DNA from 2 places in the Thermanaeromonas sp. DSM 22490 genome. Region 2 is predicted to be linked to the other one. Evidence: riboswitches for the same ligand, from Rfam matches in the RefSeq annotation. Region 2 holds a riboswitch; the other holds the start of a gene.

Region 1 (7,167 bases), on a different contig from region 2:
AAAAGGCCCGTAAACAGTATCCACTAGGGCTATCTTCTCATCTATAATAAGATAAGCATTATAAGTGGTGCCGCGGTGGGTAGAAAAGGCGGAGCCGTGAAAATGGCGAATGTTCCAGTCCACAGATCCTACCCAATAAATGCCTTCAACTATAGCCACGGGCTGGCTCATAAGTAAACCCCCTTCGGGATGTTTGTTTAATGATTATCATTTCACTTTAATTTTAACTTACCAAAGAGAGGAAGTCCACGGGTCTACCGGTCTTTAAGGAAAAGATTTGAGCATCGGCAGGAAAGGACGAAAAAAGTAGCGAATTAAAATGCTAATCGTAATTTATATCGAGGAGGGATTGTTTTGCCAAAGTGGCGGTGTTCGCTATGCGGATATTTTTATGAAGGAGAGGTACCGCCGGATAAATGCCCGTCTTGTCAGTCTAGCTGTAGTTTTGTAGATGCTAATTGTTATATTCCCGATTGCGGTGGTGGAAGTTAGAGGCTTTCGATAAGAGGTGGGTTAAATGTTTCGAGCCAGTGAAGTATTTAATTTCGCTATAGCCATTGAAAAAAACGGCCGTACCTTTTACCAGGCCATGGCAGCAGCGGCCAAGGATGATAGAGCAAGACAGCTATTCCAGAGGCTAGCACAAGAAGAGGAACAGCACGTCTTGGATTTTGCTCGCCTAGCCGAGGGTGTGGGCAGTTATGATCCGCCAGAGTCTTATCCGGGAGAATACGATGCTTATATGGAAGCTCTGGTGAACAGCCATGTCTTTTCGCGGGATCTAGATCCCGAGGCTTTAGCGGAGGAGATACATTCCGATAAAGAAGCTTTAGATCTGGCTATCAGGTTTGAAAAAGATTCCCTTTTGTTTTTTGCCGGTTTAAGAAATCTGGTATCCCAGACGGAAGTACGATTTATTGACGAACTGCTGCGGCAGGAAAGGCGCCACTTATGTGAATTACATAGCCTTTTGAACGCTTAGACTATATTTTAGCCGGGTTTGGTGCCCGGCTTTTCGCTGTAATTAGGAGGGGTCGCTGAAAGGAGCGCGAAAACTAAAGCCATGAAAATCTTAGGCATAGCTGGTAGCCCGCGGCGCTTTGGAAACAGCGAGCTATTACTGGATGTAGCTTTGGCGGGAGCTAGGGAATACGGAGCACAGAGCCATAAAATAGTGCTAGCTGAACTTAAGATAAATCCCTGCCGTGGCTGTGAAAGTTGTCGCTCGGGGAAATGCATCCAGCGAGATGATATGGATATTATCTACCCCTGGCTGGAACAGGTTGATGCTCTGATCCTGGCCTCGCCCGTTTATTTTTACGGTCTGACGGCTCAGGTGAAGGCCATGATAGATCGCTGCCAGGTTTTCTGGAACCGTTCCTGGAAGGATCCCGTCAAAGAAGATAACGCTAAAAAGCGGGGAGCCCTTATTGCCGTAGGAGCTACCAGGGGGCCCAAGCTGTTTGAAGGAGCTATACTTACCAGCAAATACTTTTTTAAAGCCCTAGGCATGAGTTATTGTCGGGAATTACTGGTGCGCGGAGTGGAAGCTTGGGGTGCTGTTCGCGAGCACCCGGAAGCCCTGATTGCTGCTCAGAACCTGGGGAGAGATCTGGTCTTTAATCGCTGTCATTCCTGACTTGGGTATGAAAAATTTCAGTTAAGGGCTCTTCTGGTTTCTTTAATTTCACCTGGCTGATTATCTTTTTCACTCCCCGGGCTTTGGCGGCTGCGCTCCGGGCGGCTTCAATCTCACCAGGGTCCGTGACGTTGCCTTTAAGGATCACGATACCATCGTGGCTTTCGGCGCCAATGTGACGAAGGTTTACTCCGGGATTGGCTGCCAGTTCTTCGGCTACTTCGAATTCCACGTCCTTATCCGTGATAGGGCCGTCGGTGCTAATAGATATAGCATTAGCTACGCTTTTAATGCCGGGAACCCTGCGCACCAGTTCTTCTGCCCTATTTTTCTCTATCAAGGTATCTACTATTCCTTGCAACTGGGCTTCCCCTTTTACCACGTCCGCTTTTAAAGCGTAACTCCGCAAATCTTTATCGCTCTCCAATATCTCCTGTACTTTTTTCCTTAAGATTTCATCCTTTTCTGAGGCCATGCTGATCTCCTTTCTTGAAAAAGGACGTCACCTATGGTTTTTGGTGATACCTTTGTTATCCTGGCGCTGGTAACGTCTGTTTCTCACTGTCACCCGTTATTTATTATTTTTTCCGGTGCCCTTTTTTAACAGGGAAATTGGCAGGAAAATCTTTTCGTATGGCGAATAATAGTATAAAATTTATTATAAAATTGTATACCAATAGCCCCGGGGGTGCCCGTAAGGGCTGAGAAGTGCCTTGCGCACTAACCCTTGGAACCTGATTCTGGGTAATACCAGCGGAGGGAAGTGGGAAGGTTTAGCTAGAAAAAGTCACCTATTTCCCGGAGGTGACTTTTTTTGTAGGTGGCTAAAGATTTTACCAGAACGTGAAATAAGAAAAGGAGTGGTATACCAAATGACCCAGTTGGAAGCTGCCCGCCAAGGGAAAATAACGCCAGAAATGAAGCGAGTGGCAGAGAAAGAAGGATTGGATCCAGAAATTCTGCGTCAGCGCGTAGCTCAAGGTACAGTGGTGATTCCAGCCAACCAAAACCACACCAATCTGGATCCTTGTGGTATTGGCCAGGGTTTGAGAACTAAAGTAAATGCTAATATCGGCACTTCCACTGCTTACCCGGATATTGAGGAGGAACTTAAGAAGCTGGAGGCAGCCCTGGAGGCCGGGGCCGATGCCGTTATGGATTTGAGTACCGGGGGCGACATTAATGCGTGCCGTCGCCAAGTCCTGGCCCGTTCCCGGGTAGCGGTAGGTACAGTACCCATTTACCAGGTTACAGTGGAAGCCCAGAAGCGTTACGGTAGCATGGTGGAGTTTACAGCCGATGATCTTTTCCGGGTAATCGAGGAGCAGGCCGCTGACGGCGTCGATTTTATTACCGTGCACTGTGGGGTTACCCTGGAAGTGGTAGAGCGTCTGCGCCAGGAAGGGCGAGTGGCTGACATAGTTAGCCGGGGCGGGTCCTTCCTGGTGGGATGGATGCTCCATCACCAAGAAGAAAATCCCCTTTATGCCCAGTATGACCGCCTTTTGGAAATTGCCCGGCGCTATGACGTCACTTTAAGCCTGGGCGATGGCCTGCGGCCCGGTTGCCTGGCTGATGCCACGGATCGAGCCCAGGTCCAAGAGTTGCTTATTCTCGGTGAATTAGTAGATCGAGCCCGGGAAGCCGGGGTGCAGGCCATGGTGGAAGGGCCTGGTCACGTGCCTTTAAACCAGATCGAAGCCAACATACTCCTCCAGAAGCGCCTATGCCATGGGGCTCCCTTCTACGTGCTGGGGCCCATTGTAACCGATGTGGCTCCGGGATATGATCATATTACTGCAGCCATAGGAGGAGCTATAGCTGCAGCTGCCGGAGCGGACTTTATTTGTTACGTTACTCCTTCCGAACATTTGGGGCTACCTACTGTAGAGGACGTCCGGGAAGGTGTTATAGCTGCCCGTATAGCTGGGCATGCGGCGGATCTGGTGAAGGGTATTCCAGGAGCGTGGGAATGGGACAAGGCTATGGCCCAGGCCCGCAAAGCCCTGGACTGGGAGAAGCAGATTGAGCTGGCTTTAGACCCTGTCAAGGCCAGACATTATAGGTCCAGGCGCAATGTAGCCACGGCCGAGGCTTGTTCCATGTGCGGCGACTTCTGCGCCATGCGCATAGTAGGGGAATACCTGGGCAAGACCATGGAAAAGTGCTAACTGGTGGCCAGGTTGCATAAAGTACGAGCTATACGGGAAGAATCACTTCCTAGCAGCCAGAGGCCCGTTGTTTAACTGACCAGTATATAGTGCGGGCAATAAGCTGACTTAAGAGGTTGGTGAGCAGTTGCATGGCAAGGGTGCGCCTTAAGAGGGAGGAAGAGAAGCGAATTAAAGCAGGCCACCCCTGGGTTTACCGGACGGAAATAGAAGATATTTACGGCTCCTTCGAACCAGGAGATATTGTGGAAGTAGAAGATTACCGGGGTAAATTTATAGGCCGGGGTTATATCAACCCGGCCTCTATGATTACTATTCGCCTGCTCACTTATGAACGCGCGGAAGAAATTAATGAAGCTTTCTGGCGCCGGCGTCTGAGTGCTGCCTGGAATTATCGCCAGAAGGTGCTCCAAGGTGCTGATACTGATTCTTACCGCGTCGTATTCGGCGAGGCGGATTTCTTGCCCGGGTTGATTGTAGACAAATTCGGCCCTTACCTGGTGATCCAGACCCTGGCTTTAGGGATTGATCGTTTCCAAGAGACGCTGGTGAAACTCTTGGACGAATTAATCCAGCCTGAGGGCATTTATGAGCGCAACGATGCTGCGGTAAGGGAGCTGGAGGGCCTGGAATTGCGAACCGGCTTCCTTAAAGGGACCTTTGACCCCCTGGTGATCATTCGAGAAAACGGGATTAAGCTGTATGTGGATATTGCCCGGGGCCAGAAGACAGGCTATTTTTTGGACCAGCGAGAAAATAGGGCCGCTATAAGGCCCATGGTCGGGGGAGCACGGGTGTTAGACTGCTTTTGCCATACAGGGAGTTTTAGCCTGCATGCAGCCCGTTATGGCGCCCGGGAAGTGCTAGGCCTGGATATTTCGGAAGAAGCTATCGAAATGGCCCGGCGCAATGCAGCTCTAAACGGTTATGAAACCACCTGCTCCTTTAAGGTAGCCAATGTGTTTGATGCCTTGAGAGAAATGGATCGTTCAGGCGAAAGATACGATGTAGTCATTTTAGACCCGCCAGCCTTTGTGAAGAACAGAAAGGCTCTGGAAGGGGCTATCAGGGGTTATAAAGAAATCAATTTGAGGGCCATGAAGCTTTTACCGCCAGGAGGATACTTGGTAACCTGTTCTTGCTCTTACCATATGCCGGAAGGCCTTTTCCTGGAGGTTGTCTTTAGCGCGGCCCGGGATGCCAGGCGCCGTCTGCGTATAGTGGCCCGGCGCGGTCAGGCTTCCGATCACCCGGTTCTCCTGGGTTATGATGAGTCCTATTACCTGAAATGCCTGGTGCTCCAGGTAATATAAAAGAGTTAACGTAATTTGTGCGGAGTGATAAAGGTTATGTCTATCCCCTTGCCGCCAGGTCTTTGCCCGGCAATTTTCGAAGGGCGGCCCAATCGTTTTCTGGTACGCGCCAGGTGCCAAGGCCGGGTGGTCCAGGCCTTCCTGGCCGACCCGGGAAGGCTGGCCGAGCTGCTGCAGCCGGGAGTCCAGCTCTACCTTGCTCCCCGAGTTGCCCCGGGAAGAAGGACCGAGTTTGATGTGGTGCTGGTGCGCTACGGTGAGATACTGGTGGCCGTGGATAGCCGCTTGCCTAATAAAGTTTTTGCCCAAGCTGTTCGGGCCGGAGAAATACCCGAATTTCAGGGCTATAGCAACATAAGGCCGGAAGTAAAGGTGGGACCCAGCAGGCTGGATTTCTTATTGGCAGGGGAAGGCCGGGTGCCTTGCTATGTGGAGGTGAAATCCGTAACCTTGGTGGTGGGAAAGGAAGCCCGGTTTCCCGACGCACCCACTACCAGGGGCAGCCGCCATCTTAAGGAACTGGAAAAGCTTAAGGTACAGGGCTTCAGGGCGGCGGTGGTTTTCCTTATACAGCGGGAAGATGCCCAGCAGTTTGCCCCTAATGAGGAGACGGACCCGCTTTTTGCGCGAACCCTGCGCGAGGCAGCGGGTCTGGGAGTCGAGGTCCTGGCCTATCGCTGCCAGGTGGATATAAAGGAAATAAGATTGTCCAGCCGGGTCGAAATTAATTTATGAGGTGTGCAACTCCATTCTTAACAATTTCTTGATAATTCCTTGATTACTTTCTATTAATGGTCCTCTATACTAGCAACTGGAGGCAGGGAAATACCTGCCCAAACTAAAAATTACGAAGGGAGGCTTAAGCGCGTGAAACGCCCAAGATGGATTGTCGTTCTTTCTATACTGCTGCTGGGTCTCTTCCTAACCCCGGCTTTTGCAGGAGATACCAGCAGCAACAGCTGGCCGAGTTGGGGATTGCGGCTTGGCCGGAACCAAGGAGGTCTAGTGGCTACTGTCGCGGAGATCCTGGGGTTGGACCGGGCGAAAGTTTTAGAACAGCGTCATTCCGGCCGGTCCCTGGCGGAAATTGCTGAAGCCCAAGGGGTCAATAAAGACCAGCTGGTGCAGAAAGTTTTGGAGGAGCGCCAGGGAATTTTAAACCAGATGGTGCAGGAAGGCCGCATTACCCAGGAGCAGGCTGATCTCTGTCTGGAGAATATGAAACAGCGCGTGGAGTACAGTATTAACCGTACCTCGGTGGGGCCGCCACCCTGGGCTGGAAAAGGTTCTGGTAACGGGCAGGCCAGGGCTAGAGGCAACGGTTTTGGCCAGGCCGGGATGGGGCGCGGTCTTGGCCTGGGGAATGGTGGAAATAGCAAGTAATGACACGGGCGGGGGTTATTAGCCCCCGCTATACTTGTTCAGGTCAGAAGCTGGGGTGCTTGCCAGCCACTTTAAAGGCTTAGAAGCACCTCCTGCCCCAAGCAGCCTTGGAATTATACTGCTACGAGGTTAAAATAGCAATTAGGGTGATATTTATGGCCTGAAATTAGGGACGTCGATACCAGGGAGGTCATAGTAAAAAAGATGGGCGCACCATTAATCCTGGTAGTAGAGGATGAGGAAAAGATCAAGGAAATGGTGGCCAGCTACCTGGCCAGTGAAGGATTTCAAGTCAAAACGGCAGCTACAGGTCTCGAAGCCTTACAGCTTTTGGAACGACACAATTTTGATCTGGTGGTCCTTGACTGGATGCTGCCAGGGCTAAGCGGTTTAGAAGTTTGCAAGCAGGTGAGACAAAAATCCGATGTTCCTATAATTATGCTGACCGCAAGGAGTGAAGAAGTGGATAAACTTTTGGGCCTAGAGTTGGGGGCGGATGATTACATAACCAAGCCTTTTAGCCTGAGAGAGCTGGCGGCTCGCATAAAAGTGGTTTTGAGGCGAAGTAAGGGGCAGGAAACATCCCGACATGAAGAATTAACCATTGGCGATCTTTACATAAATTTTTCTACTCGGGAAGTAAGGATAGATAAGCGCGAAA
Region 2 (7,167 bases):
ACCGATCGTAGGTATCTAGCCACAGCACATTTTTAATGACTTCGGCCACCTTGGGGGTCTGGTCGGCAGCCGGGTCCCTTAAGTAATAACGCAGGGATGCTTGCAGCCGGCCGGCTCCGGTTCCTTCCAGCCGAAAAACAAAAGTAATGACCAGGAAAAGTAAGCCGGCAGCCAATGTTTGCTTTAGAAGCTGCCGGGGAAAACGAGAAGGAGGCAAGGAGCGCCCCGGGCCTTTCACTTCCCCCAGCGGCGCACCTTTAAATTCTTCCCAATTCCAGTTATAGCGCATTATCTTTAGCCCCCCTGGACAGGCATATTTCTACCTAAATGTTTATGCATGTCCCTCAGGGGTATGACTATAGTAGTTAAATCAAAAATGAAGATCCCTTTGTCCTTGCTCAACTTGTTCCAGTTTTTCTTCTGTAGCCCGGCGTAAAGCGCCATCCTCAATTTCCGCCAGGGCAGCCTGAATGACTGCTTCCCCTCGTTGCCGCAAATGAGCAGGTGCCCTTTCTAAAAGATACTCTTTAAAGCTTAAAAGAGCATTGGGCAGGCAGAAGCGCTGAATGTCGCCCTGGCGGGCAAGACTGGTAAAACGAGAGCCCGTACGCCCCACACGATAACAAGCCGTGCAGAAGCTGGGAAGGTAACCCCGCTCGAGGATAACCTGAACAATTGCTTCCAGCGGCCGGTGATCGTCCACTTCAAATTGGGCCGCCAGTTCTTCCGCCTGGGCATAACCGCCCGGGCTTACGCAAGAGCCGGCTGACATTTGGGAAACCCCTATATCGATCAATTCATCTCGCAGCTCCGGGCGTTCCCGGGTCGAAAGCACCAGCCCTACATAAGGAAGGGCCAGGCGGTAGATGGCCACAACTTTGCGGAAGTCAGTGTCGGTTAAAGGATGGGGAATATCGGTCAGGGCTGCGCCGAGGGCTGGGCGGAGCCGCGGTACCGACATGGTATGCGGGCCCGCTCCAAACTCCCTTTCCAGAGCCGCAGCATGGCTTAAAGCGGCCAGGACCTCAAAGCGGTAATTATAAAGCCCCAGTAAAGGGCCCAGGCCCACATCGTCAAATCCCGCTTCCATGGCCCTATGCATAACTGTCAGGCGCCAGCCGTAATCAGCTTTAACCCCGCTGGGATGCATGATTTTATAAGTATCCGGGTGATAGGTTTCCTGGAAGCACTGGTAAACCCCTGCTCCGGCTTCCTTTAACCGCCGGAAATTGGCCACCGACTGCGGTGCCACATTGAGGTGAACTATTCTTAAAGGTGAATAGCGGTAGACAGCCTTAATGGCCTCCACCAAATAGTCCACATCAGATCCTTCCCGGCCTTCCCCTGCCACCAGAAGCACGCGCTGGAACCCTTTTTCGGCTAAAGCCTTAGCTTCTTTACCTATTTCCTCCGGAGTTAGGCTTTTGCGCTTAAGGGAAAGGTTGTCGCGCCGGAAACCGCAGTAAAGGCAATTATTGCTGCACCGGTTGCTGATGTACAAGGGAGCGAATAAAACTGTACGGCGTCCGTATACTTTTCTTTTTACTTCACCTGCGGCAGCATAGACCGAGGTTAAAAGATGGTCATCTTCTAAATTCAGCAAAGCTGCGGCCTCTTCCAGGCTTAATCCCTTAAGATTTCTGGCTTTCCTTAAGATATCATTAAGGGCTGTCGGTGCAGGCGGCGGTGTAGTCAACAACTCTTCAATTTCTTGGGGATTAACTATAGAAGTAAGTTCCCGGTTAAGGCCTTCTACTACTACGGCCACAAGTTATCCCCCCTTAAGCCTTGGGCCGGCCTATCATCCCCTCGGTGGGGCTGCTGGGACTGGCGAAGGTCCTCTTGGGTATGCGGCCGGCTAAAAATCCCTTGCGCCCGGCTTCCACCGCCAGCTTCATGGCCTCGGCCATGAGGACTGGATCTTTGGCCTGGGCAATAGCCGTGTTGATAAGGCAGGCATCCGCACCGATTTCCATGGCCAAAGCTGCGTCAGAAGGTGCTCCGATACCCGCATCTACTATTACAGGTACATTCACCCGGTCAATGATCAGCTTAATATGCTCGAAGTTGGGCAATCCCTGACCGGAACCTATGGGAGAACCCAGGGGCATAACGGTAGCTGCCCCGACTTCTACCAGGCGCCGGGCCACCACCGGGTCTTGGGTGGTATAAGGTAAAACAATAAATCCTTCCTGCACTAAAATTCGGGTGGCTTCAATAGTAGCTACGGGGTCGGGGAGCAACGTCTCTTCATCCCCTATTACTTCCAACTTTATCATGTCCGAAAGACCGGCTTCCCGCGCCAGCCTGGCCAGACGCACTGCCTCATCCACGGTATAAGCGCCGGCTGTATTGGGCAAAAGGGTGATCTTTTTTAAGTCTAGATAATCCAGGATGGAAGGCTCGTTGCTACCCAAATTTAACCGCCGCACGGCTACAGTAACGATTTCAGCTCCCGAAGCCTCAATGGCTTTCTGCATAATCTCCATACTGGCATATTTTCCGGTGCCCACCATGAGCCGGGAGTTAAACTCCCTACCGGCAATAACCAATTTATCGCCCATCGCTGTTACCTCCTGGAAAAATTCTCTTCAAATATTCAAAAACCTGAGTTATCCCCACTTTTTCAGGGCAGGCCTGCTTGGGCTTGGAAGCGAGCGACTAAACCCGAGCGGTAGCCAAACTTAACGAAGCCGAAAGCGGAGGCGGACCCGAGGCCATGGATGGCCGAGGCCGGCAACTGAGACAGGATGTCGAATTTGCCGGGAAGTCCGCCGGAGCTTGAGGCTGAGTGATAGTTTGGCCCGCGAGGGTTTCCGGAGCGAGCGAAAGCCAAGCAGGCCTAGGATCAAAACTGGGGATACGCCAGTTCAAAAACCCTTGGGCTTAACCCCCGCCTACAAAGCGAACAATTTCTATCTCATCCCCTTCTTCTAAAATTACTTTGTCATAATCCTGCTTGGGCACAATGGCACGATTGCGTTCCAGGGCCATATAACGATAATCTATCCCCAGTTCCTTCAGTAAATCGGCTACCGTCATCCCCGGGGGGATTTCTCTTTTTTCCCCATTAAGAAGAATCTGCACTTCGCTTGTGCACCTCCTTTTATTCCTGATCTAAACTTTTGCGGAACTCCTGTACTGCTCCTTGGGGATCAGGAGCTGCCATAATAGCCGACATGACAGCTACGCCTTTAGCACCTGCCGCGAGGCAGGCGTGAACCTTATCTACTGTAATCCCTCCTAAGGCCAAGACTGGTATACCAACACGGCGCACAACTTCCTCTAACGCTTCTAACCCCCGGGGTGGTACATCCTTCTTAGAATCGGTGGCAAAAACATGTCCGAAAAGGAGGTAATCGGCTCCGGCTGCGGCAGCTACTAATGCTTCAGGCACATTATGCACCGAGACTCCTATCAATTTACCAGGACCTAAGAGTCTGCGGGCCACTTCCACCGAGAAAGAGCGTTGCCCTAAGTGGACTCCATCAGCATTGGCAGCCAAGGCTATGTCTACCCGGTCATTGATTAAAAGCTTAGTAGTGGCAGGTAAAGCTTTTCTTAACTTACAGGCTAGGCTGTATAGCTCGTTTCCCGGCAAGTTTTTTTCCCGCAACTGGAAAAAATCCACTCCGTGCATTTGACCTGCCATCACCTCCAGGGGATATCTCGTAAGATCCTGGTTGCTTATTACATAGAGCCAGCCCATGGGATAAGACCCCCTCGATTTACAGGGAAGAGGTGAACCTCACAGAGAAAGCGCGGGGCTAAAACTAAAAAGGGTGCACCTCCGCAAGGAAAATGCACCCTTAATAGCTAGGCCCTTTTTTCCCTCCGCAGGCATTATCCTGAACAGGTTCAGCGGGTCAGGTGCTTACTAGCCCTTTCTCAGCCCCTAACAGGAGCTCCCCGTTGTTTTATTATTAGTAGTATTATTATAAACTGCCTTTTTCTCTTCAGCAAATTCTTTTTACGAGTACCATAAATTATTTTTGGACTTCCTAGGAGCTTTATGGCACTATTGCATCATTTTGTACGTTATTTTATTGATTCTTGGCAAGTAAAAGAGGATACCCTACCTCAGGGTATCCTCTCCTTAAAGCTTGCTCTCTTTTAGTAATCCATGTTAGGTGGCATGGGAGGGTTCTTCTCTTCCTTCGGAATTTCTGAGACCAGCGCTTCTGTGGTGAGAAGCATAGAAGCGATACTAGCTGCATTCTGGAGAGCGCTCCGGGTGACTTTTGCCGGATCCACAATACCGGCCTTGATCATATCCACATACTCTTCGGTGACCACGTCAAAACCGATGGAAGACTTTTCATTCTTCACCCTTTCCACAATCACCGAGCCTTCCAGGCCGGCATTGGCGCAAATCTGACGCAGCGGTTCCTCCAGCGCCCTCTTAACAATCTTTACGCCCACAGCCTCGTCGCCGTCAGCTTGAATGTTATCGAGCACCGAGATGCAGTGGACCAAAGTCGCGCCTCCGCCCGGTACGATACCTTCCTCTACTGCCGCCCGGGTAGCAGCCAGGGCATCTTCCACACGGTGTTTCTTCTCTTTAAGCTCGGTTTCCGTAGCTGCACCAACCTTAATAACAGCTACGCCGCCAGCTAATTTGGCCAGGCGCTCCTGCAATTTTTCCCGGTCATAATCGGAATCGGTCTCTTCAATCTGCTTCTTAATCTGGGCCACCCGGCCAGCCACCGCTTCCTTACTGCCATAACCTTCCACGATGGTGGTCTTTTCTTTAGCAATCTTGACTTTCTTAGCGCGGCCGAGCATATGGAGTTCTACATTTTCCAACTTAACTCCCAGGTCTTCGGAGATAAAGGTACCGCCCGTCAAGATGGCAATATCTTCTAACATGGCCTTACGGCGATCACCAAATCCAGGAGCTTTTACCGCAGCGCAAGATAAAGTACCGCGCAATTTGTTGACCACCAAGGTGGCCAGGGCCTCGCCCTCTACATCTTCCGCAATAATCAATAAGGGCTTGCCCGTGCGCACTACCTTTTCCAACAGGGGGAGGAGGTCATTGATAGCCGAAATCTTCTTTTCGTGAATAAGTATATAGGGATCCTCCAGCTCGACTTCCATGGCCTCGGGATTGGTAACGAAGTAAGGGGAAATGTAGCCGCGGTCAAATTCCATACCTTCCACTACTTCTACCGTAGTGGTGGTACCTTTAGACTCTTCGACGGTAATGACGCCGTCTTTGCCCACTTTCTCCATGGCTTCGGCTATGAGTTCACCGATGCCCGTATCGTTAGCCGCAATAGAAGCTACATGAGCAATACTTTCCCTGGATTCTACCGGGATGCTCATCTTCTTAATCTCTTCTACCACCGCCTCCACGGCACGATCGATGCCCCTCTTGATGAAAATGGGGTTAGCGCCAGCCGTGACGTTCTTTAAGCCTTCGAGCATGATAGCCTGGGCCAAAACCGTGGCTGTAGTAGTACCGTCGCCCGCCACATCATTGGTTTTGGAGGCTACTTCCCGGCAGAGCTGAGCACCCATATTCTCAAAGGGATCCTTAAGCTCGATCTCTTTGGCTACAGTCACGCCGTCTTTAGTAATTACCGGCGAACCAAATTTGCGCTCCAGTACTACATTACGGCCTTTAGGACCCAGCGTAACCTTTACCGCTTGGGCAACAGCGTTGACACCCCGCTCCAGGGCTCGCCGCGCTTCTACATCAAAGGCTAATTGTTTGGCAGCCATTGTTCGCCAACCTCCTTTAAGCTATTTATTTTTCTTTCACCGCCAGAATATCGCTCTCGCGAATTATTAAGTATTCTTCTCCATTCACCTTTACTTCAGTACCGCTATACTTGGCAAAAACTACCCTGTCACCCACCTTAACTTCCGGTGCAATTCTAGTACCGTTATCCAGGACCCTGCCCGGACCTACAGCTACTACTTCACCTTCCTGGGGTTTTTCCTTGGCAGTGTCCGGCAGAACGATGCCTCCTTGGGTCTTCTCTTCCGTAGAAACTACCTTAAGTACTACCCGGTCACCAAGAGGCCGGAGCATGGAGCTATGTCCTCCCTTCAGCATATATATTTGTTAGCACTCACCTAAGGTAAGTGCTAACAGCCAAGTATTATAATAATACAAGGATTTTTTGCTTGTCAATAGGTTGGAGGGTTTAAAAAAGAATTTTTTGCCTCCGGAGGTTAACATTGATGACTAGGCCCAACGCCAGCAAATTGGTCAGCATAGAACTCCCTCCGTAACTGAACAAAGGGAGGGGAATACCGGTAACGGGCATAATGCCGATAGTCATACCCACGTTCACCAGCAAGTGGAAAGTGAACATGGAACAAATACCGACAACCAAGAGCACACCAAAATAATCCTTGGCTTGGTAAGCAATCCGAATCATCCGGTAGAGGAGGAGAAAATATAATCCCAAGAGCCCCACGGTGCGGAAAAAGCCCAGCTCCTCTCCCACTACGGCAAAGATAAAATCAGTATGGTGTTCCGGCAAGAAATTGAGCTGCACCTGGGATCCTTGGTACAAACCCTTGCCCCAGAGTCCGCCAGAACCAATGGCGACCTGGGATTGAATGATGTGGTAACCTGCGCCACGGCCCCCTTCACCGTCATTGTAGGGGTTTAGCATTACCACTAACCTTTTGAGCTGGTATTCCTCCAGGGGCAGGGGTAGGCCCCAGCGAAAGTGGGCAAAAAGGGACAAAACAACGGCCAGCGCGCCGCCGCTCACCAAGCCCCAAAAAAGACGAGTGTTGACGCCACCCACATATAGCATACCGCAAAAAATGGCCATAAATACCAAGGCTGTCCCCAGGTCTGGCTGTTTTAGAACTAGGAGCATGGGCACTACCACATGCAAGAAGGGGATAAGCAAATCTCGCAAACGGTTTAATCGGCCCTGGCGGCTTTCTAACAAACGGGCCAGAGTAATAATTACTATTAACTTGCTAAACTCCGAGGGTTGAAAAATAAAGGGGCCTAGACTTATCCATCGCTGGGCTCCTTTAGCTTCGCTACCTACTACCAGCACGGAGGCCAGAAGCAAGAGATTGAGGATATATAAGGCCAGGTGGTAGCGTTTAAGCTGCTGATAATCTATGGAAAGAATTACCAGCATACCGAGTAGCCCTATGACAATCCATAGGATCTGCTTTTTTACATAG

The links. Region 2 has a riboswitch for thiamine pyrophosphate ahead of thiE (thiamine phosphate synthase). Riboswitches for the same ligand answer to the same signal wherever they lie in the genome.
Region 1: another riboswitch for thiamine pyrophosphate. It lies ahead of thiC (phosphomethylpyrimidine synthase ThiC); the one in region 2 lies ahead of thiE (thiamine phosphate synthase).

What each region holds. Positions count from the first base shown of each region.
Region 1 is NZ_JBJHHE010000021.1:8,160-15,326, forward strand. It holds gene AC1BI1_RS12050 (FprA family A-type flavoprotein) at 1-171, opposite strand, end outside; gene AC1BI1_RS12055 (rubredoxin-like domain-containing protein) at 355-492, shown strand; gene AC1BI1_RS12060 (ferritin-like domain-containing protein) at 518-982, shown strand; gene AC1BI1_RS12065 (flavodoxin family protein) at 1,064-1,639, shown strand; gene AC1BI1_RS12070 (BON domain-containing protein) at 1,620-2,114, opposite strand; TPP riboswitch at 2,314-2,418, shown strand; gene thiC (phosphomethylpyrimidine synthase ThiC) at 2,512-3,810, shown strand; gene AC1BI1_RS12080 (class I SAM-dependent rRNA methyltransferase) at 3,942-5,123, shown strand; gene sfsA (DNA/RNA nuclease SfsA) at 5,160-5,858, shown strand; gene AC1BI1_RS12090 (DUF2680 domain-containing protein) at 5,991-6,506, shown strand; gene AC1BI1_RS12095 (response regulator) at 6,711-7,167, shown strand, end outside.
Region 2 is NZ_JBJHHE010000003.1:32,843-40,009, reverse strand. It holds gene AC1BI1_RS03025 (M23 family metallopeptidase) at 1-289, opposite strand, end outside; gene hydG ([FeFe] hydrogenase H-cluster radical SAM maturase HydG) at 371-1,768, opposite strand; gene AC1BI1_RS03015 (thiazole synthase) at 1,782-2,564, opposite strand; gene thiS (sulfur carrier protein ThiS) at 2,887-3,087, opposite strand; gene thiE (thiamine phosphate synthase) at 3,107-3,709, opposite strand; TPP riboswitch at 3,813-3,922, opposite strand; gene groL (chaperonin GroEL) at 4,114-5,727, opposite strand; gene groES (co-chaperone GroES) at 5,753-6,040, opposite strand; gene rodA (rod shape-determining protein RodA) at 6,156-7,167, opposite strand, start outside.